DNA from 4 places in the Enterobacter cloacae complex sp. HYC042_NIDB genome. Region 1 is predicted to be linked to each of the others. Evidence: predicted binding sites of a transcription regulator. Region 1 holds the regulator's gene; each other region holds the start of a gene.

Region 1 (7,292 bases):
TCAGCCACTGGCGATCGCTGTAGGGCATCACGCGGATTTCCAGATGGCGACCGTTATTCAGCTTCAGATTGTGGGGACGGGTGAAATCACGCTTTTTCAGATACAGCGTGAACTCGGGATAACGCAGAAGGTTAAGGATATTCTGACCATTGTCGTCCGGCCAGCGCAGGCCCAGCAGCTGTTGCGCAAGCCCGTTACACCAGAAAATAGTTCCTTCTTCTGTCGTCAGGATCACCGCATCCGGCAGCGACTCTGCGCCGCTGCGAAAGCGTTTGATCAGGCTTCCCAGCTCGCGGCGACGCTTTTTATTACGCATCTGCATCTGGTGCAGGCCGTACAGCAGCGGCTCCCAGCTGCCGCTTCCCGGCGGCGGGGTCATACTGCGGTCCACCCACAGCCACCAGGAGAGACGCAGCAGGTTCCAGAAATGCCAGGCTAACAGCCCGGTGACCGCCGCCAGCAGAAACCACGGCAGATGCCCAAGTAAGGCCCCCAGAAGAAGGGCCGGAATACAGCATAAGATCAGTTCAAAGACGAGCCTTTTCCATGACAGACGTTCCAGCACGCGTCACACTCCTGTCATTATTCAGAAACGGGTCGAGAAACGATAACCCGTGCCGCGGACCGTCTGTACCATGCGATCGTGGCCGCTCAGTTCCAGCGCTTTTCGCAGGCGGCGGATATGTACGTCAACCGTCCGGTCTTCGACATACACGTTAGTTCCCCAGACGTTATTCAGCAACTGCTCGCGGCTGTAAACGCGTTCCGGATGGGTCATAAAGAAGTGCAGGAGTTTAAATTCGGTAGGCCCCATGTCGAGGGGATTTTCGCCGGTCATCACGCGGTGTGACGTTGGGTCAAGGCTGAGGCCCTGCATCTCGATCACCTCTTCCACCGCCATCGGGGAAATACGGCGCATGACGGCCTTAATGCGGGCAACCAGCTCTTTCGGGGAGAAAGGCTTGGTAATGTAATCGTCCGCGCCGGTCTCCAGACCGCGCACGCGATCCTCTTCCTCTCCGCGCGCCGTGAGCATCACCACCGGGATGTCGCGGGTCAGCGCTTCACGCTTCAGATGTTTGATAAACTGCAGTCCGGAGCCGCCGGGCAACATCCAGTCAAGCAGAATCAGATCGGGCCAGGGTTCATTCAGCTGGTTCACCGCGCTGTCATAATCTTCCGCTTCAACCGGCTGGAAGCCATTTTGCTCGAGCACGAAGCACACCATTTCACGAATTGGAGCTTCATCTTCTACGACCAGAATACGTCTCGCCATACTTTGCCCTGTCTTATCTTATTTAAGTTACAAGTTTGTAATGCGGCGCCATTATGCGTCAGATTTATGACAGATTTATGAAAAACAGTACCACTATAAATGGCAAACTGTTGTTTTATTACAGCGGTTATTTTCCTTTCCCTGACAGTTTATAATCGCCCGCATCGTTTTTCGCCACGGATCTCCTATGCGCATACTTCACACCTCGGACTGGCATCTGGGTCAAAATTTTTACAGCAAAAGCCGTGCGGCTGAACATGAAGCGTTCCTGAACTGGCTTCTGGAAACGGCCCAGGCGCACGAGGTGGATGCCATTATTGTGGCGGGTGACATCTTTGATACCGGTTCGCCGCCGAGCTATGCGCGTGAACTGTATAACCGCTTCGTGGTGAACCTGCAGCAGACCGGCTGTCATCTGGTGATTGTCGCCGGAAACCATGACTCCGTCGCCACGCTCAATGAATCCCGCGACATCCTGGCGTTTCTCAATACCACCGTGGTCGCCAGCGCCGGGCACGCGCCGCAGATCCTGAAAAAACGCGACGGGTCGCCGGGCGCGGTACTTTGCCCGATTCCCTTTTTACGTCCACGCGACATCGTGCACAGCCAGGCGGGACTGTCGGGCGCGGAAAAGCAGCAGCATTTATTGCAGGCCATCACCGACTACTATCACCAGCAGCACGCGGAAGCCTGTGCCCTGCGCGGTGAACAGGCCATTCCGGTCATTGCCACCGGGCACCTCACTACCGTCGGGGCCAGCAAAAGTGACGCGGTCCGCGAGATCTATATCGGTACGCTGGACGCCTTTCCGGCGCAAAACTTCCCGCCCGCGGACTACATCGCGCTCGGGCACATTCACCGCGCCCAGGTCATCGGCGGCTGCGAGCATATCCGCTATTGTGGCTCCCCTATTTCGCTCAGCTTCGATGAAACCGGAAAAGCCAAATCCGTGCATCTGGTGAGCTTTGATGAGGGCAAACTCAGCGCCGTCGAGACGCTGGAAGTGCCGGTCACCCAGCCGCTGGCGGTGCTGAAGGGCGATCTGGCTGCCATCACCGCCCAGCTTGAGCAGTGGCGCGGCGCTGAGCTTAACCCGCCCGTCTGGCTGGGTATTGAAATCACCACCGATGACTACCTGCACGCTATGCAGCGGAAAATTCAGTCGCTGACCGAAGAGTTGCCGGTTGAGGTGCTGCTGGTGCGCCGCAGCCGCGAGCAGCGCGAGAAAATTCTGCTCGGCGCCCAGCGCGAAACGCTTAGCGAACTGCGCGTAGAAGAGGTGTTCGAGCGCCGACTGTCGCAGGAAGAGATCGATGATGCAAAGCGCGTCAGGCTCAACGAGCTGTTCAGCCATACTCTGCACGCCCTCAATGACGAGGAAGAAAACGCATGAAAATTCTGAGCCTGCGCCTGAAAAATCTCAACTCCCTCAAGGGCGAGTGGAAAATTGACTTCACCGCGGAGCCTTTTGCCAGCAACGGCCTGTTTGCCATCACTGGCGCAACCGGCGCGGGTAAAACCACCCTGCTCGATGCCATCTGCCTGGCGCTCTACCACGAAACCCCGCGCCTGAATAAGGTCTCTCAGGCGCAAAACGATCTGATGACGCGCGATACCGCCGAGTGCCTGGCGGAAGTGGAATTTGAGGTGAAAGGCGTTGCCTATCGCGCATTCTGGAGCCAGAACCGGGCGCGCAACCAGCCGGACGGGAACTTGCAGGCACCGCGCGTGGAGCTGGCCCGCTGCGAGGATGGCAAGATTCTGGCCGATAAGGTGTCGGATAAACTGGAGCAAACCGCGGCGCTCACCGGGCTGGACTACGGCCGTTTTACCCGTTCAATGCTGCTCTCGCAGGGGCAATTTGCCGCCTTCCTGAATGCCAAACCGGCCGATCGCGCAGAACTGCTGGAAGAACTCACCGGCACCGAAATCTACGGCCAGATTTCCGCGATGGTGTTTGAGAAACACAAAGCCGCCCGCAGCGTGCTGGAAAAATGCGAGGCGCAGGCGGCGGGCGTCGTGCTGCTCAGCGAAGAACAACAGCAGCAGTTGCAGCAAAGTTTGCAGGCACTTACTGACGAAGAGAAAACCCTGCTGGCCCAGCAGCAAAGCCAACAGAAAGATTTTCAGTGGCTTACGCGTCATGACGAGCTCGTGCGGGAGCAGCAGCGCGTTGCCGCCCTGCAGCAGCAGGCGCAACAGGCGCAGGCGAACGCGGCGCCGGAACTGGCAAAACTCCAGCTTGCCCAGCCCGCCGCCCAGCTTCGTCCGCTCTGGGAGCATCAGCAGGAGCAAACCGCACGTCTGACGCAAACCCAGCAGCGAATTAACGAAGTAAATACTCGCTTACAGACCAAAACCGCACTGCGCGCGCGGATCCGCAATACTGCCCTGCGTACCCATGAGCGGCTACAGGCCGAACTGACGGCGCTGGGACAGTGGCTGGCGGAGAATGAGCGTTATCGCCTGCTGGGCCAGGAAATTGCCGGCTGGCGCGCCCAGTTCTCACAGCTAAACCGTGACAAAAGTCAGCTCGTCGCGCTTGCTGCGCGGATGACTGAGCTACGTCAGAAGCTGGCTGAGATGCCGGAAAATACGCTGACGCTGACGGCGGATGAGGTCAGCGCGGCCATGGAGCAGCAGTCCCGGTCCCGCACGCTACGCCAGCAGCTGACGTCGCTGCATGCCCGCTATCAGCCGCTGCAAAAGCGCCTGAGCCAGAACGGTGAAAGCGTGCAGAAAGCCCAGGCGGAGCAGAGCAAGCTCAATGAAATCCTGGCGCTGCGCCGCCAGCAGTACAAAGAGAAACAGCAGCACTATCTGGACCTGAAAGCCCTGTGCGAACGCGAAGCGACGATTAAAAATCTGGAAAGCTATCGCTCACGGCTTGAGGCAGGCAAACCCTGCCCGCTGTGCGGCTCCCACGAGCATCCTGCCGTGGAGACCTACCGGTCGCTTGAGCTGACGGATAACCAGCGTCGCCGTGATGCGCTCGAAAAAGAGGTCGCCGCGCTTAAGGAGGAAGGCCTGCTGGTACTGGGACAGGTTAATGCCCTGGCTCAACAGATCCAGCGTGAGACAGACGAAGCGCAGATGCTTTCTCAGGAAGAGCAAGCGCTCACTAAAGCGTGGCTGGAGGCGTGCGCGTCTTTGAATATCGCTTTGAATATTCAGGAGGATATCGCGCCATGGATGAACGAGCAGGAACACTACGAGCGCCAGCTTTACCAGCTCAGCCAGCGTCTGAACCTGCAAAACCAGCTGAACGAGCAGGAAGCGCAGGAACGCCAGTATCAGCAGCAGCGCACCGCAACGCGCCAGGCGCTGGAACATACCCTTCTCGCGCTCTCGCTTAGCGTTCCCGAAGAGGGTAATGAAGCCGACTGGCTGCATGCCCGCGAAGCGGAATTTGCCCACTGGCAGGAGAAGCAAACGCAGCACGGCGTGCTTCAGGAACGCATGAGCGCGCTGAAGCCGCTGCTCGACACGCTTCCGGCAACACACGGCGAAGAGGCTGAGCCGGCCATTCCTGATGACTGGCGCGACATCCATAATGAATGCGTGTCGCTGCAAAGCCAGCTCGCCGCCCTGCAGCAGCAGGAGGCGCTGGAGCGCGAGCGCCTGCAGCAATCGCAGACGCAGTTCACCGCGGCGCTCTCCGCAAGCTGTTTTGCCGATCGGGATGCGTTCCTTGCCGCGCTGCTGGATGACGATGCTATTCGCCGCCTCGAACAGCTGAAACAGTCGCTGGAAAACCAGATACAGCAGGCCGCGGCCCTTTCCGGCCAGGCTAATCAGCAGCTGCAGGCGCACCTTGCGCTGCGCCCGGAAGAACTTGACGCGGATGCGTCTACCCTGCAAAGCCAGCTGCAGCAGCTGGCGCAACGGCTTCGTGAGAACACCACGCATCAGGGCGAGATCCGCCAGCAGCTTAAGCAGGACAGCGATAACCGCCAGCATCAGCAGGCGTTAATGCTGCAAATTGAAGAGGCCGCGCGCCAGGCCGACGACTGGGGCTATCTCAACGCGCTGATCGGCTCCAGCACCGGCGACAAGTTCCGCAAGTTCGCTCAGGGGCTGACGCTGGATAACCTGGTCTGGCTCGCAAACCAGCAGCTTAACCGCCTGCACGGCCGTTATCTCCTACAGCGTAAGGCCAGCGAGGCGCTGGAGCTGGAAGTGGTCGACACCTGGCAGGCCGATGCGGTGCGCGATACGCGCACGCTCTCCGGCGGCGAGAGCTTCCTGGTCAGCCTTGCGCTGGCGTTAGCGCTTTCTGACCTGGTCAGTCACAAAACGCGGATTGATTCCCTGTTCCTGGATGAGGGATTCGGCACGCTCGACAGTGAAACGCTGGATACCGCGCTGGATGCGCTCGACGCGCTGAACGCCACCGGGAAAACCATCGGGGTGATTAGCCACGTCGAGGCGATGAAAGAGCGCATTCCGGTGCAGATCAAGGTGAAGAAGATCAACGGACTGGGGTATAGCAGGCTGGACAGGGAGTTTGCGGTGGGGTGAGTGTTGGGTCGATTCGGTCTGGTGCCCTCTCCCTGGCCCTCTAAACATCAAAAACGGCAACGCAAGTTGCCGTTTTGCGTTTACTCCGGCCATAACCACGCCGCGCCGCGCACGCCACTGGAATCGCCGTGGACGGCTTTGCGGATCGGGGTTTCGCACTCGCCGCCGAAGACCCACTGTTTCACCAGATTTGGTACCGTGGCGTACAGCCGGTCAACGTTGCTCATGCCACCGCCGAGCACAATCACGTCCGGATCGAGAATGTTCACTACGTGCGCCAGCGATTTCGCCAGACGCATTTCGTAGCGGCTGAGTGCCAGTTCGGCCACCGGATCCTGTTCTTCCACCAAACGCATTATCTCGTTCCCCTTGAGCGGCTGGCCGCTCAGGCGGTGGTAGTCGGTTGCAAAACCGGTGCCGGAGATAAAGGTCTCGATACAGCCCTGCTTGCCGCAGTAGCACGGGACTTCAGCGCGGTATTTAAGCTCGTCTTCATCCATCCACGGCAGCGGGTTGTGCCCCCACTCACCCGCCGTGCCGTTGCCGCCGATATGTGAACGTCCGCCAAAGGCCACGCCCGCGCCGCAGCCGGTACCGATAATCACCGCAAACACGGTCTGCGCTCCTGCGGCTGCACCATCAACGGCCTCTGAGACCGCCAGGCAGTTAGCGTCATTCGCCAGGCGCACTTCCCGGTTCAGACGCTGGCTCAAATCCTTATCAAACGGCTGACCGTTGAGCCAGGTAGAGTTGGCGTTTTTCACCACTCCCGTATAAGGCGAAATGGAGCCGGGGATCCCCATCCCGACCGTGCCCCTCTCGCCCGTCGCCTGCTCGGCCATATCAACCAGCCGGGCAATCGTCTCGATCGTCTGGTGATAATCATCGCGCGGCGTCGGCAGACGGTGGCGGAACAGCTGTTCCCCCTGCTCGCTTAATGCGATGACTTCTGTTTTGGTGCCGCCCAAATCAATCCCAATACGCACAAGACTCTCCTCATTATTTTGATTATCAACAGAGTAGAAGCACGCTTCCCGATTAGCAATGCAAGCGATGCGACAATTCGTTATCATGCCCGCTGATTTAACGACAAGGCCGTGGAAATTATCATGCTGTGGTTCAAAAATTTGATGGTTTACCGTCTTAGCCGCGACGTTTCGCTGCGCGCAGAAGAGATGGAAAAACAGTTAGCCGCTTATAGCTTTTCCCCTTGCGGTAGCCAGGATATGGCGAAAACCGGTTGGGTTCCGCCAATGGGTTCACAAAGCGATGCACTGACCCACGCCAGCAGCACGGGTCAAATCATCGTCTGTGCCCGCAAAGAAGAGAAAATTCTGCCCACGCCGGTAGTTAAGCAGGCGCTTGAAGCAAAAATTTTCAAGCTGGAAGCCGAGCAGGGCCGCAAGCTGAAGAAAACCGAAAAAGATTCGCTGAAAGATGAAGTGCTGCACTCTCTGCTGCCGCGCGCCTTCAGCCGCTTCAGCCAGACGATGAT
Region 2 (7,292 bases), 140 kb from region 1:
CCATCTGGTTATTGCCCATCCCCTCATACGCTTTCTTATTGATGGTGCTGGAGGAGACGTCGGTCTGGATCCACAGGACGCCCTGATGATCGAAAGAGAGTCCATCAGGACTGCCGAATGCCGCGCCCTGCATGGAGCCTTTGGCCTTCGGATCGTCGCCGTCGGTGCGTCCGGCCATGACCAGAATATCCCACTTAAAGCGTGCGGCAGCAGGATCGGCCCCGTCTTCGTGCCAGTGCATGATATGCCCAAACACGTTGTTGGCGCGCGGGTTGGCGGCATCCACCGGCGCTTTCCCCGCTTTCCCGCGATCGCTGTTGTTGGTGAGCGTACAGTAGACGCTGCCGCTGGCGTGCGGATCGACGGCTATCCATTCGGGGCGATCCATTTTGGTCGCCCCCACCGCGTCGGCCGCCAGGCGGGTTTTAATCAGCAGATCGCCCTGGCTTTCAAACCCTTTACTCTTATCCAGGCCATTTTGCCCGAAGATCAGCGGCAGCCAGTCTCCGCTCCCGTCCTCGTTGAACCTCGCGACGTACAGCGTGCCGGAGGTCAGCAGCTGCATATTGGCTTCACGGTTCGCGGGATCGTATTTTTTGTCCGAGACAAACTTATAGATGTACTCAAACTTCTGATCGTCCCCCATGTAGACCACCACGCGGTTATCGGCGGCGAGCGTGACGGCTGCCCCCTCATGCTTGAAGCGGCCCAGGGCGGTGTGCTTGCGCGGTGTGGAGGTGGGGTCGTAGGGATCGATCTCCACGACCCAGCCGAAACGGTTGGGTTCGTTAGGAGTTTTATCGACGCTGAACCGCTCGTCCACCTCGTTCCAGCGGTAGGATTCATCGCTGTCGCTGATGCCGTAGCGTTTTTCCAGCGGATTGAGATCGGCTTTTTTGACAAAAATATCCGACCAGTTTTCCTCGCAGGTGAGATAGGTGCCCCACGGCGTGTGGCCGTTAGCGCAGTTTTGCATGGTGCCCAGCACGTGCTCCCCCTGCGGGTCGGCGGCGGTTTTCATTAAGTCCTGATGCCGCGCCGGGCCGGTCAGCTGCATCGGCGTATTGACGGTGATGCGGCGGGCATATGAAGACGGGCGTACCACCTGCCAGTCGCTGCCCGCTTTTTTCACTTCCACCACCGAGACGCCCATCGCGTTCTGCCCCTTGCGGGCCTTGTCGAGGCTCCAGTTCGCCGTACCGTCGGTAAACAGCATCCCGTTGTCGATGTATTCATGGTTCATCGCCAGCAGGCCATGCTCCGGGTTTTGCTCCCCCTGCGGCAGGCTAAACCACGCCATGCCGTCGTGGTGCATGCCCGCCTGCACGGCCTGTTCGTCCGTGGTGTTGCTGGCGTCCGGCTTAAAGGCCGGCATGTTGTTTTTGATCCCCGTCGGGTCACCCCAGCGATAGAACGGGCGGGCAATATAGCCTTCCGGCACCCTGACCGTATCTTCGGTGGAGACGTCGATGCTGGTAAAGCCCAGGGAAACCGCTTTTGCCAGCGCGGAAGGCTTCGATACCGCGGCAATGGCGTTCTCAGGTTTGATCAGAAACGGGAATGATACGGCGGCCCCCGCAACGGCCCCCATCTGGAGAAAACGGCGGCGGGAGAGGAACACCTCCGCCACCTCGGAGAATACCGGGTTTGCGCTGCGGTTAGCGATGTCGTCGCGATGTTCTTTTTTAAAAACGGATTTGAGGGGTCTGCCCATAGCGGCTTCCTGTCATTGGCCAAGAGGTAAAGTGTTGGCGACCAGTGTAAGAAGCTTTTATTACAATTTTATAACACGATGAAGGAAGGATGGGGGCATCCGTGCCCCGGATAACGAGGTGGAACGCTTAGAACTCGTAGCCAACCGAGACCTTAAAGGTTCGCGGTTCGCCCTGAGTGATGTAGGTACCGGAATCGTCCACGCTGGCCCAGTAGTTCTCATTGGTCACGTTGTCGATGCCCGCGCGCACGGTCATCTGGTTTGCGTTGTGGTTCACCGCGAAGCGATAGCGCATGCCCAGATCCAGCGTGGTGTAGCTGTCGAGCTTTTTGGTGTTCGCGAGGTCGGCATACTGCGTGCCGGAGTGGTTCACACGCGCGGTCGCTGTCAGACCGTCAACCGGCTTGATGTCGTACTCCGCGCCCAGCACGGCGTAGAAGTTCGGAATACCGATCGCATCGTTGCCCTGGTTCACGCCGTTTTTGGTTTTGGTTAGCTCCGCCTGCAGCCAGGTGGCACTGGCGTTCAGACGCATCCCGAGCATCGGCTCGCCGAAGACGTTCAGCTCCACGCCACGGTTACGCTGCTCCGCATCCAGGCCGTAGTGATTGTTAGCATCGAGGATCGCCGAGGGCATTTTAATCTCAAACAGCGCCAGAGAGCCGCCCACGCGCCCGAAGTCCGCCTTCACGCCCACTTCGTTCTGCTTAGAGTGAACGATGCCGGTGCTCTGGCCGTAGTTGGTGGCGGTGTTAGGTGCGGTTTTGCCCGGCTGCAGCGCTTCGGTGTGGTTGGCGTAGAGGGAAATTTCTTCCCACGGTTTGTAAACCACGCCGTAGGTTGGCATCCAGCGGCTGCCGTCGAAACCGTCCGCGTCGTTCTCTGCGCCGGTAATTTTGTTATACCCGCGAACGACCACTTTCTGATGGCGCGCGCCTGCGGTGAACAGCAGCTTGTCATCAAGCACGCCCAGGGTATCGCTCAGCAGCCAGCCCTGGGTGCGGGTGCGCCCGCTGGTCAGCGGATCGCTGTATTTACCGCCGGAGCCGTTGAAGTTGGTGCTGTCCGGCATCGCGACGCCGGTGTTGTGGTAAATGTTGGTGGTCGGGTTATCCTTCGTCGCCGACATTTTCCACGCGATCTTTTCATTTTTGGTCATCGCAGAATAGCCAACGTTGACCTTGTGCGAGACGAAGCCGGTGTTGAAGTTGCCGCGAATGCCCGCCATCCCGCTGACGGAATCGCTGATGCGGTTGGTATCCAGTCGGCTGACCGTCGCCTTGCCGCTCTTGTCCACCAGCTTCGGCGCGCTGTAGATCCCCTCTTCATGAGCGTGCTGCGCGCCGAGGCCGGTATAGGCGGTCCAGCTGTCGGTGATGTCATACTCGCTGCGCCACATCCCGAACTCGTTTTCGATATCGCTGTAGGCCCACTTCTGCGAGAAGTTACGATCGTTTTTCGGCGGTTCAGGCACAAAATCCACCGCCGAGATGTTGACGCTGGTCGGGCTGCCGTGGAAGGTTTTTTTCTGATAGCCCAGATCCAGCGAGGTGCGGAAGCGGTCGCCTTTGTAGTCCAGGCCGGTGGAGAGCAGCGTGGTGCGGCGGCGATCGTTCGGTACGCCGGTTTCCCCTTCACGATGCACGAGGTTCACGCGTGCGCCGAACTGGTCGTTATCGCCAAAGCGACGCCCCGCATCCAGCGTGGTGCCAATCTGGGAATCAGAGGTGTAGTCCACGCCCACTTTCGCCTGCGGCGTTTCCCCGGCATGCTTTGGCTCAAGGTTAATCATCCCGCCCACGCCCGAGCTTGCCGCGCCGTTCATCAGGGAGTTGGCCCCTTTGAAGATCTCAATGCGGTCAACCATCTGGGCATCCACCACCTGACGCGGCAGCACGCCGGAGAGGCCACCGAAGGTCATGTCGTCGCCGTCAAACTTCAGGCCGCGAATGCGGAAGGTTTCTGCGCTGTTGCCGTAACCCTGCACAAACTGCACGCCCGCGTCGTTCGCGACTACGTCAGCAATGGTTTTTGCCTGCTGATCTTCCACCAGCTTCGAGGTGTAGCTGATGATGTTGAACGGCACGTCCATGGCGTTCTGCTGGCCGAGCATCCCCATTCGCCCGCCGTTCGCCACCTGTCCGTCAAGGAAGGCCGGCACCAGCTGGTCGCCACCGGGTTTAAAGTCGCCGGCTGGTGCAGACTGCACAACGATGGTGTCTTCTTTTTTATCCTCTGCCGCCCAGGCGGAATGTGTAACCGCGCCAATGGCGAGCGCCAGCAGCGTTTTGTGCATTTTGGTGTTGTTCATCGTTAACTCGTTTGAAAGTGCGCGCAAAAATAGCCCGTGGACGGGCCTTAGAATATATTGGTTGCAATGCAAATGAGAACTATACGCATTATCCATGCTTTGGCAAGCGCAAATCTCTGCAGGATCCTGCTCAAATTAATGCGTGATAAAAGGGGATGCTCACCTTGCGATGAACCCTTTGAGATCACACGCACGGAAAATGAGGCCATTTTGGCAACCATGACGCAAATACGACACAAGGAGAAAATCAGGATGGTTTGAAACTGGCGTAAGTGCCTGTTTCTAAATGGCACGCCCTGTAGGATTCGAACCTACGACCTACGGCTTAGAAGGCCGTTGCTCTATCCAACTGAGCTAAGGGCGCACTGAGAAGAGTGAACTTCGCGGTGGTGAAACGCGAAGAATTATACGGTCAATGTCAGGTGAGTCAATGCCTTTTCCGTTTTCGGGGGCAATTACCGCTAGCCGATTGTAAATACGGCTATTTTCTCAACATTTCTCGCTGTTTCACCGTAAAATTTAGCGCTGCGAAAAGGCTTAGTTGTATTTAAGTAACGCCTGCTGTTTTCCTGCTCGTCGGCTCGTCACACTAGAGCGAGGTTTCCCGGCCGCCTGGAGGCTGACAGACAACAGGACAATGGAGTGACAGCGCAAAACCCGTTCGATACGCCCCCCCGATTACAGTTTATTTCTCAGGACATCGTCGGCATCAAACTGGAGCCTGTCGTCGCCCTCACCTCTCAGCGTCAGGTTGGCGTGGAGGTGCTTAGCATTCTGTCCGAAACGCAGCACAGCGAGGATTTTTTCCGCCATCAGTCGGCAGGCTGGTCAATGACGCTGCTTGAAGCGCAGCTTGCTGCACTAAAAAAGACGCCGCACGGTAATAACCTTTTTATTAATCTGCCGATAACCGTTATGACAGAGCCAGCGTCTTTTCAGCGGCTCATCAATCTGAAAAACACGCCGCTGAATATCGAGATTGTTGACCTCTCTGCCTTTCTGGCGTTCTCTGCCGCACAGAAACAGCGCGTCATTCAAAACCTGTCGAAACTCCGGGAACAGGGGCACAGTATATGGATGGATGACATCGACGAAACGGTCATTCAGCCGTTTTTATTTTGTCGATTACCGTTGAACGGCATCAAAATTGATAAGGGCGCATTCTGGCGTTTACGCGCCACACCCGCGCTGAGGCAGCTGGTTTCACGTTGCTTTCAGCTGGCCGGGAGCGTGCTCATCGAAGGTATTGAGACTGAACGCGATCGCACCTGGGCACTGCAGGCAGGCGCAGATCTCGGCCAGGGATATTACTGGCCGTCCTGGACATGGCCGGAGGATTAAAGAGCCATTTCCAGGAGGGAGACCATGCGAATGACAGTGCGCCGTTACCGGCGGCGGCGTACAGGAAGTGATGCACTGGGATTTACGCGCTCACCTTTTGCTCCCCCCTTTTTCGACCGGCTCGAGTTTTTGAGCCAGTCCATCAGCCAGCCCCGAAAAACCGACGCTCCGTTTATCATTCTGGTCACGGAGGATCATTTTCTGCGCACCGGTTTTCTCAATGGGCAGTTTCCCCTGAGCAGCTGTTGCGACTATATCTCGCTGGATGATGCGCTCGGCGCTCAGGCACAATGGCCTTCAGCGCGTCTGGTGGTGGATGTAGAAAGCCGTTCCACCGGGCTAATTGATCAACTGGATCAGTTAAGAAGGCATAGCCTGTATCCCCCCTTCCTGACGCCGTGGCTACTGGTCCGGGCAGATAATTATGATACCCGCCTCTTCTGCAAAGCGGCGGGGCCTTTTCACGTGCTGGAACGTCAGATGAACGCGGCAGGGCTTCAACACAGCCTGATGGATGCCCGCCCGCCGCAGGGGTCCGATAAAGACTGGTTTTCCCGCAATGAATGGCCCATTTTGCAGGAGCTTGCCCGCGGTAAGACGCTGCGTCAGATTGCCCTTCTGCAGAATCGCCCCTATAGCCGCATTATCTATCGTCTCAGCTGCATCCTGCTTAAGCTGGGGCTGAGCCATCGCCAGGAATTGTTACACCTTCTTAATAACCTCTCTGACTGCACGTTTTAACTTACGCACTAACTTCTTATTTCCTAAAGCGCTTTAGGAATTTACTTACCACGCATGTTATGAAATGGTTAAATTTTAACAATGTATTCGATTTTATAACTATTCCTAATTTATGGTTCGGAACCATGTGAAATGTCACAGAATGAACCAAAGGCAGCACTTTCCTCCATCCGTTAAGTGAATGCAGAAGGCGTTAATAAGATGATAATGATGTAAAAACAAGCAGCTTCGCTTCACTCTCCAGGAGCGGAAAGCAAAGTGAATAGCATGTTCTCCTGCGCGATGATGGCGTGACGTTGATGCGCCTTAAGCACTTTCAGATGAAGGTTTGACACCTTGCGAGGGCACTTTTTCGCCTCTTTGACCCTGGGTCACCCGCCGAATCGACGGTCTTTTTTATTAACAATTACGCAACATAAAGTGACATCTGTTATTTTTTGTTATTACATAAAGATGAAAAGATGCGGTAAATGGGATAACAGGATATTTCCGCTAAATTTAAAAACATAGCCATTAAGATCCAGAAGATAATACAAACCAATAAGCGGAGACTAATTTACAGGGTTTTCGGAAAAAACTTACTCTGTATAATAAGATGCGTACCAAATCTGAATAAGAAAAATCTTTTTGCCAACACCAGCCAAATGAGATGACCGCGCTGAGGCACTGTTCTTTTCATTACGTAAACAAGGATGCTTTCGCTCTTTCCAGGGAAATACTACGGTATAGGGATCTGCACTTTATATCCTTCCGGCATTTCGAGAGTTTTACAAAACTCTGCATAACGCTTTTAACAATCTGAGGCATTAAAAATGAAACCGGCATCCGTTATCATTATGGACGAACATCCTATCGTCAGAATGTCGATAGAGGTCCTGCTACAGAAAAATAAAAATATCACAGTCAAGCTTAAGTCTGGCGATAGCCATGAAGTTCTTGACTGTATTCGTAATCATCCTATCGATTTGGTGATCCTTGACATCGAACTTACGGGCACAGACGCCTTCGCTTTACTGAAGAGAATCAGAAACTTAAACAAAGACATCAAGATTCTGTTCCTCTCCTCTAAATCAGAGTTATTTTACGCGGGTCGTGCGATTCGCGCCGGGGCCAACGGCTTCGTCAGTAAACGAAAAGATTTGGGTGAGATCTACAACGCCGTAGAGATGATTCTGATGGGTTATT
Region 3 (7,292 bases), 660 kb from region 1:
ACCGATAGAAATGAATCACTAACACACCGCGCCAGCCATCCTCTCTCCCCTGGGGGGAGAGGGTCAGGATGAGGGGTTCAACCAAAAATCTCTTCCACCATCGCATCCACCAGCCGTTTTGCCGAACACAGCCTCGGCATACCCAGCGCGACGGTCTGCCAGTTTTGCGTCACTGACCAACTCACCGGGTGTATATCCGCCTGACACCAGTCGCCCAGCCAGCCCAGCATGTCTTTGTGATCGATTAAACCCGCCGAAGCGGGTGTGGTCAGCCATTGATGATAGAAATGGCGCGTTGTGGGAGACGCATTAATGCCCTGCGCGAGGTAGTTGGCGGCCATGCTGCGTAAATTATCCTTGAGCATGGCCGACACATCGTTGTTCGCCAGACGGCAGGCATCGCCAAATGCTCCCCAACGCAGCTCTTCCAGAACAATGAAGCAGCGCCCGGCCAAAGACCAGCCATCATAGTGACCGGCTCGCCAGCGGGTGAAAATTTGTTCACTGTGCTCGCCCGCCTGTACCGTCAGTCCACGCTGGGTCAGCGCCTTTTCTTTATAGGCGGCACGTTGGGTAAAATGAGAGGAGAGCTCCGCATACTGTTCAAGCAGGCCGGGAGATGGCTGAGCGCGCAGGTGAGCCTGCTGGCACAGTGCAGTCAGTTTATCGGCCATCAGCGTCAGCGCAAGATGGCCTGGATCCAACATGCCGGCGAGTTTTTCCGCCAGCCCCAGGCGCAGGGCCGCGTTCTCGTTAAGCATTCCCGCCATCGCCCAGGGCCGTAGCCGGGTATGCGTCATGATCTCCTGAGTCAAACGTTCGCGAAACTGCAGCTGCTGCGGCCCCAGATGGGGATGGCGCGCCGCGTCCACGCCCTGCACAAGATCGACCATAAACCTGGGATGAATACACTCCAGCGTCCGCCCGGGACCGTCCAGTAGCTGTGTTGTCATGGTTGCTCTGCTGCGAATAGAGTTTGAATGTCATCGCGTAACAGTCGGGTATCTTCCTGAATCCACGTCGCAGTTGTAATGCTTTGCTTCAACAGCTGGCTGAGCGCTCGGGTTGAATGCTCATTTTGTTGACGCACTGCGAGGCTATCACGCAAGCTTTCCTGTAACCCGGTCAGGCATAACGAAAATTCTGCAAAGAACGTCGCCATTCCGGCCGTAACAGAGACATCGACCTGCGCGGACAAAGCTTTACGTATTTGTTCACAAAACTGATCAATATGTTGCTTAAATTTGTCATGCAGTTGCGCAATGTCGATAACATAGTGCGTGCGCGTGACCACGTACTCATCCCAGCCCCAGCCCGGATTATTGAGCCAACGCGAAACGGTTTCACGCATACTGCTCCCGGCGGAAAGTTGACCTGCCGGGCGGTTATCCTGTGCAATGGCATCGTTAAACAGTGCCCGCGTATTGAAGTCAAGCTGGTTTGCCTGAAAAGCGGGGAAGCTGATCCGCGCCCGGAAGCCGGCATGGCTCAGATGCTCTTTTATACGCGTTTCAATGGGGCGGATAGCGTCATTCAGCGAGCGCGCCAGCGTAGATTCCAGCTGATCGAAGCGTAACGCCAGCTCCCGGGCGATTTTTGTCTGCGCATCCAGCATGATGAGTTCACAGGAGGAGCGAATTTTACTCAGGACGATCTGCGCCTGACCTTCATCATCCAGAACCAGCGGTTCCCGCTCTTGCAGTTTGTCACTGCGGCGATTCAGCCGCTCAACGCCTGCCAAATCAAGAATATTTTGAGGGCTGAAAACATGGCCCACTGCCTGGTGAAGCGCCGATTTTTCGGCCTCCATAAAGTCCGCGGTCGCGTTCAGCGCCTGGTCAACTTCATGTTTCACCTCATCGCTCACCGCGCTCTGGCGCGTCTGCAGCAGCGCCATATCCTCTTCAAGACGCGCGATGTTCAGTTCCAGCCCCTCAAAGGCCACCGTCAGCCCCTGATAGCGGAAGTCGAGATACTCCCGGGCATTTTGCGCGTAGTTGAGCAGCTTATGCGAGGCCGAGCGCAGCGCGAATAGCGAGGCATTGGCATAGGCGGCGTAAATCAGTTTGCGTATCGGCTGTTCAAACAGCGAATCTTCCCAGAGCAAATCGGCTGCGTGACGGATATGGTTTATATCGTCCAGGTCCGCCGAACGCCAGCGGCGTCCGAGTGCGGCTTCGGCAAAATCCTGCACCCAGGGCTGCTCCTGATGATCCGGCAGGCGTCCACGGGCATTCATCTCGTTGCGGGCGCGGTTTGCCAGATACGCCCACATAGAGGAAACAGGGTAGATCTGGCCAGGCGAAATAGTGCCTTTCATTAAGGTACCGGAGATCATCGCCCTGACCTGCTCTTCATCGTCGCTATTGCGATCCTTCTGGTCGAATTTATTCACCAGCGCATACAGAGGCACTGATTTCCCCGCAACCGAAATAGCCTGACGAACCTCTTCATCAGAAATAGATTTAAGCTGGGTATAATCCATCACCGCCAGCACCGCCGACGCGCGGGCTAGCTGTTCGCTAAGCATTTTTTGCAGATGCGGTTGTCCGGCCTCATTGGGGCCGGGGGTATCGAGCAGTGTCAGTTGCCCGAGGTGCGCATCCAGACCCGCAAGATGCACGAACTCCACTTCAATCACCGGAATATGTTCGATGGCCGCGTATTCAGAGAACGGAAACGCCACGCCCAGCGCCTGGGAGAGCCTCACCAGGTCATTGAGACTTTTCAGGCAATGAAATATTGGCTGCGCCCCGAGATGATGCTTTTCAAAGGCCTCGCCTTTCTCAATACGCTCCAGCAGCGTATTCATGTCCTTATCAATTTCCAGTTGCAGAGCCAGCTTGCCGCGATCGTAATCGCCAAGCTTTTTCTGCAGCAGGTGAATCAAATCATCAATAGGAGAGACATGTGAGAAGTGGAGCACCGGCTCTTTCTGACCTGGCGTATGACGGATCAGCGTAGGCAGCGCCGTCATTGGGCGGTTGCGGTTCGGCAACACTTCGGTACCCACAATGGCATTAATGGTGGTCGATTTCCCCGCTTTCATCGTGCCAACGATAGCCAGAACCATTTCCAGACGTGTTATTTTGCGTAATTCATTATTCAGCGTTGCCAGCTGCGCTTCGACGCCTCGCGCACTAAAATGCAAAGGCAGCACGTTGTTCTTTTCACCTGTAATAGCAGCCGTCGTGCTCTCCAGCTTCGCTGTCGGCATTGATTTCAGGGTATCGAGATTTTGCAGGGCAAGCTGTAACAAACGCTCAGCTTCCTGACTTAATTCAAAAATGGTCTGTGTGTGCATGATAAAAGCCTTTCCTTAACGCAAATTTATTACTTTTATTAAGCCACTTGTATTAATTATGATGTTCAGGCTTATATGATCACGTGTGGAAAACATGTTCACCAAAATATAACTAATTGAAGATAATCAGAAATAAATGGCTATCCCTGCATGGCGTGTAAAGCTCTCCTCAAGGCCTGAAAGCCAAAAGATAAAAAGCCTGGCCCATTTTAAGAAGCTTCAGGATATATCATCATTATTTACCCACCTAAAAAGAGAGGGATAGGCCGCCAACATAAGAAATGCATGGCAGTAAAGTTCGAAGATAAATAACAATGCGTTGCTTCACCTTATCCGAAATGAAGGTGCGTAGCAATTTGCCGCAATAAAATATTCGATATATTTAGCGACTTCTCTTTCCACCGTGTTAATGACGTTAGCATCGCTTAGCTGACTGACAGTAAGTGTCACTCGCAACACATTTTCTGCGTTTTTTAAATTCACAATAGCACCGACAAAAGTGTGGATTTGCGTTATACTTGCCGCCTTTTTCGGCACTCTGCCGTCATTTAGCTGGCACTTTCCAGCGCGTTAACACTTTTGAGGATACCGACATGCAACTCCCACACTGCCCAAAATGCAATTCTGAATACACATACGAAGATAATGGCATGTTCATCTGCCCGGAATGTGCACACGAATGGAATGATGCCGAGCCAGCGCAGGACGCTGATGCGCTGATCGTCAAAGATGCCAACGGTAATCTGCTGGCGGATGGCGACAGCGTCACCGTGGTGAAAGATCTTAAGGTGAAAGGCAGCTCTTCCATGCTTAAGATCGGCACCAAAGTGAAGAATATCCGTCTGGTGGAAGGCGATCATAATATCGATTGCAAAATTGACGGCTTCGGTCCGATGAAACTGAAATCTGAGTTCGTGAAAAAGAACTGATTTAACCCGCCCGGTAGCGCTTCGCTTACCGGGCTTTCGGGAACTACACTTAACGGGCTTTTCTTACGTGAGGTACAGATTATGCCGTTAAGTCCCTACATCTCTTTTGCCGGCAACTGTGCAGAGGCTACCGCCTTCTATCAGCAGGCCGTCGGCGCAGAACTCCTCTATAAAATCACCTTCGGCGAAATGCCAAAAAGCGATAACAGCGAAGAAGGCTGTCCGTCCGGCATGCAGTTTCCGGATTCGGCTATCGCTCACTCCAACGTTCGCATTGCGGGCAGCGATATCATGATGAGCGACGGGCTGCCGCCGGGCAGCAGCGCACAGTACGCGGGCTTCACGCTGGTGCTCGACACGCAGGATGTGTCAGAAGGCAAGCGCTGGTTCGACAACCTTGCCGATGGCGGGAATATCGACATGGCCTGGCAGGAAACCTTCTGGGCGCACGGCTTCGGTAAGGTCACCGACAAGTACGGCGTGCCGTGGATGATTAACGTCGTTAAGCAGCAGCACTAATTTTCGGGCGGTAGGCGGTCTGCCTCCGCCTGTCATCAAACTCCCCTCAACTCTTCAAACTCCCGCAACCTGCACTTAACCCAAATGTCATATTGATGCGCCAGCATGAGGCCACATTTATCGTGAGGCCCAGCACATGCACACTGTCATCCGCGTCGAGAAACTGAGCAAGACCTTCAATCACAACAAGGCGCTGCATGCCGTTGATCTGACCGTCCAGCAGGGCGAAATGGTGGCGCTGCTGGGGCCGTCCGGTTCAGGAAAATCCACCCTTCTGCGTCACTTAAGTGGCCTTATTACCTGCGATAAAGCGCCGGAAAGCCGCGTCGAGCTGCTGGGTAACACCGTGCAGCATGCGGGCCGTCTGGCGAGCGATATTCGCAAAAGCCGCGCCCGGACGGGCTACATCTTTCAGCAGTTCAACCTGGTGAACCGCCTGACGGTGCTGGAGAACGTGCTGATTGGCGCGCTCGGCAGCACCCCGTTCTGGCGCACCTGCCTGCGCTGGTTCTCCCCATCACAGAAGCAGGAAGCCTTACAGGCGCTGACCCGCGTCGGCATGGCGCACTTCGCCCACCAGCGCGTGTCCACGCTGTCTGGCGGGCAGCAGCAGCGCGTCGCTATCGCCCGCGCCCTGATGCAGAAAGCCAAAATCATTCTCGCCGATGAGCCCATCGCCTCGTTGGATCCGGAGTCAGCCCGCATCGTGATGGAAACCCTGCGCGACATCAACCAGAACGACGGCATCACCGTGGTGGTGACGCTGCATCCGGTGGATTACGCCCTGCGCTACTGCGAGCGCATCGTCGCCCTGCGTCAGGGCCACGTGTTCTTCGATGGCGCCAGCCATCTGTTTGATAACGAACGTTTTGACCATCTCTACCGCAGCGTAAACCGCGTCGAAGAACGCGCGCAGGCTGCTTAACGCCCCGATAACGAGGAATGGAAATGAACTACAAAGCCGTTGCCGCGCTGGCCTTCACCAGCATGTTCAGCATCAGCACCCTGTTAAGCCCGGCGTACGCCGAAGAGCAGGAAAAAGCGTTGAACTTTGGCATCATTTCAACGGAATCACAGCAAAACCTGAAGCCGCAGTGGGAACCGTTCCTGAAAGATATGGAAACCAAACTGGGGATCAAAGTGAACGCCTTCTTCGCCCCGGACTACGCGGGCATCATCCAGGGGATGCGCTTTAACAAAGTGGACATCGCCTGGTACGGCAACCTTTCCGCCATGGAAGCGGTGGACCGCGCCAACGGTCAGGTCTTTGCCCAGACCGTTGCGGCAGATGGTTCTCCAGGATACTGGAGCGTGCTGATCGTGAACAAAGACAGCCCGATCAACAACCTCAACGACATGATCGCCAAACGCAAAGATCTGACCTTTGGCAACGGCGATCCGAACTCCACCTCCGGCTTCCTCGTCCCTGGCTACTACGTCTTCGCGAAAAACAACATCTCCGCCAGCGACTTTAAGCGCACCGTAAACGCCAGCCACGAAACCAACGCGCTGGCCGTGGCGAACAAGCAGGTGGACGTTGCCACCAACAACACCGAAAACCTCGACAAGCTGAAAACTTCCGCGCCTGACAAGCTGAAAGAGCTGAAGGTCATCTGGAAATCCCCGCTGATCCCCGGCGACCCGATCGTCTGGCGCAAAAATATCTCCGAAAGCACCAAGGACAAGGTCTACGACTTCTTTATGAACTACGGCAAAACGCCGGAAGAGAAAGCGGTTCTGGAACGTCTGGGCTGGGCACCGTTCCGCGCGTCCAGCGATCTGCAGCTGGTCCCGATTCGCCAGTTGGCGCTGTTTAAGCAGATGCAGGCCGTGAAGGACAACAAAGGGCTGAAGGAAGAGGAGAAGACCAGCAAAGTCTCTGAAATCCAGGCCCAGCTGGAAGACCTCGACCGCCTGACCGCCGCGCTGGGTGCGATGACGAGCGTGAATAAAGCGGTGCAGTAACACAAGTCCCCTCTCCCTTGGGGGAGAGGGAGAACAGATTAAGGAGCCAACATGCAAACCATCACCCTCCCGCCGCCGAAGCGCAGCTGGTTCTCGCTCATAAGCTGGGCCATCCTGCTGGCGGTACTCGTTATCTCCTGGAAGGGCGCGGAGATGGATCCGCTGCTGCTCTTCAAAGATTCCGGCAACATGGCGACCTTCGCCGCCGACTTCTTCCCGCCGGATTTCAGCCAGTGGCAGGACTACCTCAGCGAAATGGCGATCACCCTGCAAATCGCCGTCTGGGGCACCGCCCTCGCCGTCGTTCTCTCCATTCCGTTCGGCCTGATGAGCGCCGAGAACATCGTACCGTGGTGGGTTTACCAGCCGATGCGTCGCCTGATGGACGCCTGTCGCGCCATCAACGAAATGGTCTTTGCGATGCTGTTCGTGGTCGCCGTTGGCCTGGGTCCGTTCGCCGGCGTGATGGCACTGTTCATCCACACCACCGGCGTGCTCTCCAAGCTGCTCTCGGAAGCGGTCGAAGCCATCGAGCCCGGCCCGGTGGAAGGTATTCGCGCAACCGGCGCCAACAA
Region 4 (7,292 bases), 420 kb from region 1:
ATAACGGATGGCGTTCTGGCCTTTATTCTGCATGGCCGTGAAGCCATGCAGAATATATGGCATTAGCCGATGTCGATTTTCTCAACTTTAGGTTCAGGGCGCATGGTGAGCGTTGACCCCATTGACGCCGCGATAATTGAGCAGAGCGCCAGCGTCTGGGTAAACGTCAGCGTTTCGCCCAGGAACACCATCCCGGAGATCGCCGCAAGGGCGGGCTCCATGCTCATCAGGGTGCCAAATATGCGCGTCGGCAGACGCGTCAGGGCAATCATCTCCAGAGAATAGGGGAGGGCCGTTGAAAGAATAGCGACCGCCAGCCCGATGGGCATGACTGACCATTGCCAGATAGACTCCGTGGCCTGCGCCATACCGATCGGCACAAAAACGATAGCCGCAATCACGGAACCCAGGGCGACCGTTGCCGGGCCATGCTCTTCACCCGCTCGCTGCCCGGTGAGTATATAGACAGCCCAGCAGGCTCCTGCTCCCAGCGCCAGCGCTGCGCCCGTGAGATCAATCTCAGAGACATTCTGGCCGAGCGGCAGCAGGAACCATAAGCCCAGAACGGCCAGCACGACCCAGATAAAATCCACCGGACGACGTGACGAGAAAAGCGCGACCGCCAGCGGGCCGGTAAACTCCAGCGCGACGGCAATCCCCAGCGGGATGGTCTGGATGGAGAGGTAGAACATATAGTTCATTGCCCCGAGGGACAGACCATAAAAAAGCAGGGGAAGACGTTGCTCTTTTTTGAAGCGCAGACGCCAGGGTTTGAAGATGACGACCAGTATCGCCGTTCCCAGCACGATACGCAGGGCTGTTACCCCGGGCGCACCCACCAGTGGAAAAAGCGATTTTGCCAGCGAAGCACCGCTTTGGATGGACAACATGGCAATAAGTATGACGGCTACCGGCAACCAGACCGACGACGTGCGGGATAACCCAGGCATCCTTTCTCCTGTCAGCTAATGTCAAGTGGAGTAAAGGTTGCAGTGTAAAGGAAATATACAGCTACGGTTGAGACTACGTTGAAAAAAAAGACCCATGAAATCCGTAAAATGGTTAAGCGCTGGTGGATTTATCACCTGAAAGATTAGGAATAATCTGGATGAATGTAACGGCGCAGACGCGCAATATGGGCGTTTAGTAGGAAAAATCGCATGTGATTTGAAAGAGTTAGCTGAGGTTGGAAACGTTCTGTTACAGGAAAGGCCTCATTAGACATCACGAATCACAAAGAGTTTCGCAAAATTTTTTGATATATTTAAAACTTACGGACTTACTTGAAGCACATTTGAGGTGGTTATGAAAAAAATTGCATGTCTTTCAGCACTGGCCGCTGTACTGGCTGTTTCCGCAGGTACCGCTGTAGCTGCTACTTCTACTGTAACTGGTGGTTACGCTCAGAGCGATATGCAGGGCGTGATGAACAAAACCAACGGTTTCAACCTGAAGTATCGTTACGAGCAGGATAACAACCCGCTGGGCGTGATCGGTTCTTTCACCTACACCGAGAAAGATCGTACTGAAAACGGCGCATACAACAAAGGCCAGTACTACGGTATCACTGCTGGTCCAGCTTACCGTCTGAACGACTGGGCGAGCATCTACGGTGTTGTAGGTGTTGGCTACGGTAAATTCCAGCAGACCGAAAACCAGGGTCTGAACCGCACTGCAAGCAACAGCGACTACGGCTTCTCCTATGGCGCAGGCCTGCAGTTCAACCCAATCCAGGACGTGGCTCTGGACTTCTCCTATGAGCAGAGCCGTATCCGCAACGTTGACGTTGGCACCTGGATCGCGGGCGTAGGTTACCGCTTCTAATCACTTCGGTGAGCTAATAAAAAATCCGCCCAATGTGGCGGATTTTTTTTAGCTTTTTCCCTCTCCCACAAGGAGAGGGTCAGGGTGAGGGCATCAGACCGCACGAGATCGCACAGCTTACTTACTCTTAATATCAAAAATATCGGTACCCAGATGGTTATAGTCAACTTTCTGTAACTTGAAGTTGGTAACGAACACTGGGGGCGCTTTCTTGTTGGAGATAAACGGGTAATCATTTTTTATCTCTTTGGCCTTAATCCCCGTCCACTGCGAGAAGAACTGCAGGAAATCATTCGCTGAGCGCCGCGCTTTGATAATGCGATGCGTTTTATCATCGCTCGACAGCACCATAAACGGCACCTGGAAATTTTGCTGGAACTGGTCGTCGTGCGCCAGATACTGCACTTCTTTGCCACGCTCTTTAAACGCCAGCCCGTGATCAGAGAAATAGACCACAGAGAAGCTTTCGCCCGTATTGCGCAGCTGATCGTAAAGCTTGCTGAGCAGCTCGTCGGTTTGCGTCATGGTATAGAGATAGCAAGAGGTCTCTTTCGACTGCACAAACTCCGCGTATTTACCGCCAGTGCGATCGCAGGCCTGCGGGTGCGATCCCATCAGATGCAGAACAATCAGCTGCGGCTGGGTGCGCGGGGTAGCAAAGACCTGCGCCGTCATCTTCAGCAGCGCCTCGTCTTTGGTGTTTTTATCGGCTTCAAAATCGCCGCTCTTCAGGAACTGCACTTCGTCAGCACGCTTAGCAATACTGGCGATGGCGGTGTCGTATTCGCCAATTTGCCCCTGATTGGAGAACCACCAGGTCTGAAAACCGGCGCGGTTGGCCAGCGTGACGAAATTATCCTGAAACTGAGGTTTGCCATCCACCACGCGGTTCAGCGTCAGGCCGAGCGATTTCTGCGTCGAGCCGCTGGCCGCCACATAATCGGTAAACAGGGTGCCGTTGACAGAGCTGGCAAACGGTGTGTTATTCCAGTGCCCGCCGAATGCGCCCAGCGCGTCGCGACGTGCGCTCTCGCCAATCACCACCACATAGGTATGGTATTTCGGCTTAACCGCCAGCACGTTCCAGGTGTCTTTCATATTGGAAAGTTCAGCCATGCGCGCCTGCTCGTCGAGAACCTCTTTATTGTTCACGACGACGTCTTTAACGAAACGGAACACCGGATAGCCCGTATCTTTCAGCTTGAACACGCCGCCCCAGGCCAGGTTTTGCACCGGCGCAACGAAAAACGTCCCCACGCTAAACGCCAGGCACAGAGACTCCATTTTTCCCCATGATCTCTTCGCGTCTGCTTTGCGACGAACCGCGATAACGCCAAGCGCAAAGATAAAGAGGCCGACGACGTAGCTGTACCAGGGGAAGATCGTCAGGATCTCCGTCGACTCTTCCATATTGGTGGAGTGCAGCGCCAGCAGGGTGTTGAAGTTTGGCGCGCCGTAGGCCTGGCCAAACGGGAAATACATCGCAGCAATCAGCGAACAGACCCCTACCAACGCTTTCTGCACGCGCGGGGCTGCTCGCCACAGCACATGCAGGATGCAGGTGAAAGCCACTGCATAAAGCAGGCTGAAGGGATAGCCGAGCGCAAAGTTAATCAGCAGCGACTGCAAAAAGTAAAATCCCGTCCACGGGCTTAAGGCCCGGCTGCGGGTAACGATGGTATCTATCAGGGTTACATTCATAGGTCACTATCACAAAAACGCCATGTGCTCACCCTGGCGCCAAGGGTCAAAGCCTGCCGGACAGTGCGTGGAAAGGGAATGAGAGGTCCGCTTCAGCGAGCCGCAAATTGTGCAGGGCTGCAAGAAGATAGTGCGAGCGTGAATTAAGGTCAACAGTTGCTAAACAGATGTTTTGCGAAGGGGGCTACAAATCCGCAAAAATTATCGGGAATTGGTCAGTTTACAGCGGAAGTGTGACAGAAAAATGAAGCGGCGTACCGCAACGCCGCTTAGTGGGAAGGTTTGTCGTCCTGATGCGGTTTGTTGTTAAACATATCGCACAGCATGTTCAACAGCATTAAGCGCACTTTAAAAGGAGAGTGGGTAAACACGGTCATGCACCTCTTGAATTCGTTCATGAGACCTCCTGATGTTTGATCCCTTCGATCCGTGAAGGGTGACTGCATTACATACAGATATAGCACAGGCTATATTGTATAGCTATGGCTATTTCGTTAATTTTTTGTGCTTGTGGAGGGATGGTTTACAATGTGCGCTCTCGATACCGGGCGCTGGAAGCGTCACCCCAATGAGGAAGTACAATGAACCGTCGCGCAGGTAAGCCAACCATTAAAAAAACGACGCAACTGGTGAATGTTGAAGAACATGTCGAAGGTTTTCGCCAGGTCCGTGAAGCGCACCGGCGTGAACTGATTGATGATTATGTTGAACTGATTTCCGATCTGATCCGCGAGGTTGGGGAAGCGCGTCAGGTCGATATGGCCGCCAGGCTCGGGGTTTCGCAGCCGACGGTCGCTAAAATGTTAAAACGTCTGGCCTCGGTAGGCCTGATCGAAATGATCCCCTGGCGCGGCGTGTTTCTGACGCCGGAAGGGGAGAAGCTTGCGCAGGAGAGCCGCGAGCGCCATCAGCTTGTTGAGAACTTTTTGCTGGTGCTGGGCGTCAGCCCGGAAATTGCCCGTCGGGATGCGGAAGGAATGGAGCACCACGTTAGCGAAGAGACGCTGGTGAAGTTTCGCGAATTTACCCTTAAATATGGTCCCTCCGCTGAATGAAAATCCCTGGACTGCAGGCCCTGTCACGCGATCGTTTCTTCCATCTCTTATTAATCATTGGCGCCGGGTTAAGCCTGTTTGTGCCGTTTGCGCCACAGGCCTGGTCTGCGGCGATTGACTGGCGCACCATCATCACCCTGAGCGGGTTAATGATGCTGACCAAAGGGGTCGAGCTGAGCGGCTATTTTGACGTCCTGGGGCGTAAAATGGTGCGCCGTTTTGCCACCGAGCGCAGGCTGGCCCTGTTTATGGTGTTCTCCGCCGCGGTGCTGTCGACGTTTCTGACCAACGATGTGGCGCTGTTTATCATCGTGCCCCTCACGCTCACCCTGCGTAAGCTTTGCGAGATCCCGGTCAGCAGACTGATCATCTTTGAAGCGCTCGCCGTTAACGCCGGTTCTCTGTTGACGCCCATCGGCAACCCGCAAAATATTCTTCTCTGGGGACGTTCCGGTCTGTCATTCGCCGCCTTTACCTGGCAGATGGCGCCTCTGGCGCTGGTGATGATGCTGTCGCTGCTGGCGGTCTGCTGGTTCGCGTTTCCGGATAAAAAGCTGCAATACCATAGCGGGACCACGGGCCCGCAGTGGCAGCCGCGGCTGGTCTGGAGCTGCCTCGGGCTGTATATCGTCTTCCTGTTCGCCCTGGAGCTGAGGTATGAGCTGGCGGGCGTCCTGCTCGTCGCCGCGGGCTTTGTCGTGCTGGCGCGGCGCGTGCTGGTGAGCGTGGACTGGACGCTGCTGCTGGTCTTTATGGCGATGTTCATCGACGTGCATCTGCTTATTCAGCTTCCGGTGCTGCAAAACGTTCTGCACAGCGTCAGCACGCTGTCGCAGCCGGGGCTGTGGCTGACGGCGATTGGCCTGTCGCAGTTTATCAGCAACGTGCCTGCCACCATTCTGCTGCTCAACTACGTTCCGCCGGACACGCTGCTGGCCTGGGCGGTGAACATCGGTGGGTTTGGGCTGCTGCCCGGCTCCCTGGCAAACCTGATCGCCCTGCGCATGGCCAACGACCGTCGCATCTGGTGGCGCTTCCACCTCTGGTCGATCCCGATGCTGCTCTGGGCTGCGGCGATCGGTTTCGGACTATTCCTTCTCATATAGTGCGCAATTTGTCAGTTTTTCCTGGCAAATGTATAGCAACGTCCTAGCTTTAGTGAACGGCATAGTGTGATGCCGCTCACTGACAGGACCGTTGCTGAATTATGGCAGAAGAACAAAATCCACCTGCTGACGAGCAGGATAAAAACAATAACGAGCGTAAACGCCCGGGCAAAAAACCGTTAATTATCCTTGGCATCGTGGTCATCGTGATGGTGATCGTGGCGCTGGTCTGGTGGTTTTTAACCCGCAACGAAGAGACCACCGACGACGCCTTTACCGACGGCGACGTGGTGACCATTGCCCCCAAAACGGCGGGCTACGTTACCGAGCTTCGCGTGCGGGATAACCAGCGCGTGAAGAAAGGGGACGTGCTGGTGGTGATCGATCCTCGCGATACCACCGCCCAGCGCGATCAGGCTCAGGCTCAGCTTGGGCTGGCTATCGCGCAGCTGCATCAGGCTCAGGCGCAGCTGGCGCTCTCAAAAGTGCAGTATCCCGCCCAGCGTGACGAAGCCAAAGCGCAGGTGCTGAAAGCGCAGGCCGATCTGGCGAACGCGCAGGCGGAGTACCGGCGCCAGCGCGGCGTTGACCCGCGCGCGACCACCCAGCAAAGTATTGATTCTGCGAACGCTCAGCTGCGCAGCGCTCAGGCTGGCCTTGCCAGCGCACAGGCGCAGCTGGAAGTGGCGGAGCAGGTACAGCTGCAAATCCGCCAGCAGGAGACCAACGTCGAAGCCCGCGAGCGTCAGGTCGAACAGGCCAAAGCGCAGCTGGAAACCGCGAACCTGAACCTCTCTTACACCGAAGTCCGCGCCCCGTTCGACGGCTTTGTCACCAAACGCAACGTGCAGCCCGGCACGCTGGTTCAGGCGGGCACCGCGCTGTTCTCGCTGGTCTCCCCGAACGTATGGGTGGTGGCGAACTTTAAAGAGTCCCAGCTTGAGCGCATGAAGCCCGGCGATAAGGTTAGCGTCTCCGTGGATGCCTGGCCGGATATGGAGCTTGAAGGCCATATCGACAGCATCCAGCAGGGCAGCGGCTCGCGCTTCTCCGCCTTCCCGTCGGAAAACGCCACCGGTAACTTCGTGAAGATTGTTCAGCGCGTGCCGGTAAAAATCGTCATTGATAAAGGTCTGGATCCGAACAAGCCGCTGCCGCTGGGGCTGTCGGTTGAACCGAAGGTCACCGTGGAATGACGGATCATAGCCACGATAACTGGAAGCCCGCCAGTAACCCGTGGGCGGTGGCGATTGTCGTCACCCTGGCGGTGTTCATGGAAATTCTGGACACCACCATCGTCAACGTCGCGCTGCCGCACGTGGCGGGGTCGCTCTCGGCCAGCTACGACGAATCCACCTGGGTACTGACAAGCTACCTGGTGGCGAACGGCATCGTGCTGCCCATCTCGGCGTTCCTGAGCCGGCTGTTTGGCCGCAAGCAGTTCTTCCTCATTTGCATCGTGATGTTCACCATCTGCTCGTTTCTGTGCGGCATCGCCACCGAGCTGTGGCAAATCATCCTGTTCCGCGTGATGCAGGGCTTCTTTGGCGGCGGGTTGCAGCCCACCCAGCAGTCGGTGCTGCTCGACTACTTCAAGCCGGAGGAC

The links. Region 1 encodes PhoB, which activates phosphate uptake and scavenging genes when phosphate is short. Its sites were predicted from a motif close to CTGTCATAAAACTGNCNNAT; they were not measured.
Region 2: a site for PhoB is predicted at 1,772-1,791, ahead of OKF39_RS06535 (PhoX family protein). Genes of this name have one in related genera too.
Region 3: a site for PhoB is predicted at 4,782-4,801, ahead of phnC (phosphonate ABC transporter ATP-binding protein). Genes of this name have one in related genera too.
Region 4: a site for PhoB is predicted at 3,532-3,551, ahead of OKF39_RS07885 (phosphoethanolamine transferase). Genes of this name have one in related genera too.

The regions. Positions count from the first base shown of each region.
Region 1 covers NZ_CP109650.1:1,232,700-1,239,991, reverse strand. The annotation lists gene phoR (phosphate regulon sensor histidine kinase PhoR) at 1-565, opposite strand, end outside; gene phoB (phosphate response regulator transcription factor PhoB) at 587-1,276, opposite strand; gene sbcD (exonuclease subunit SbcD) at 1,464-2,669, shown strand; gene sbcC (exonuclease subunit SbcC) at 2,666-5,797, shown strand; gene mak (fructokinase) at 5,878-6,783, opposite strand; gene rdgC (recombination-associated protein RdgC) at 6,907-7,292, shown strand, end outside.
Region 2 covers NZ_CP109650.1:1,377,535-1,384,826, reverse strand. The annotation lists gene OKF39_RS06535 (PhoX family protein) at 1-1,714, opposite strand, end outside; gene OKF39_RS06530 (TonB-dependent receptor) at 1,842-4,025, opposite strand; tRNA gene OKF39_RS06525 (tRNA-Arg) at 4,313-4,389, opposite strand; gene OKF39_RS06520 (EAL domain-containing protein) at 4,668-5,366, shown strand; gene OKF39_RS06515 (helix-turn-helix transcriptional regulator) at 5,391-6,107, shown strand; gene fimZ (fimbria biosynthesis transcriptional regulator FimZ) at 6,920-7,292, shown strand, end outside.
Region 3 covers NZ_CP109650.1:570,468-577,759, reverse strand. The annotation lists gene kdgT (2-keto-3-deoxygluconate transporter) at 1-22, shown strand, start outside; gene OKF39_RS02755 (diguanylate cyclase regulator RdcB family protein) at 78-953, opposite strand; gene crfC (clamp-binding protein CrfC) at 950-3,304, opposite strand; gene OKF39_RS02745 (zinc ribbon domain-containing protein YjdM) at 3,898-4,233, shown strand; gene yjdN (VOC family metalloprotein YjdN) at 4,315-4,752, shown strand; gene phnC (phosphonate ABC transporter ATP-binding protein) at 4,889-5,677, shown strand; gene phnD (phosphonate ABC transporter substrate-binding protein) at 5,701-6,717, shown strand; gene phnE (phosphonate ABC transporter, permease protein PhnE) at 6,769-7,292, shown strand, end outside.
Region 4 covers NZ_CP109650.1:1,655,420-1,662,711, forward strand. The annotation lists gene rhtA (threonine/homoserine exporter RhtA) at 63-950, opposite strand; gene ompX (outer membrane protein OmpX) at 1,306-1,824, shown strand; gene OKF39_RS07885 (phosphoethanolamine transferase) at 1,942-3,525, opposite strand; gene mntS (manganase accumulation protein MntS) at 3,795-3,923, opposite strand; gene mntR (manganese-binding transcriptional regulator MntR) at 4,107-4,580, shown strand; gene OKF39_RS07900 (anion transporter) at 4,577-5,686, shown strand; gene OKF39_RS07905 (HlyD family secretion protein) at 5,788-6,882, shown strand; gene OKF39_RS07910 (DHA2 family efflux MFS transporter permease subunit) at 6,879-7,292, shown strand, end outside.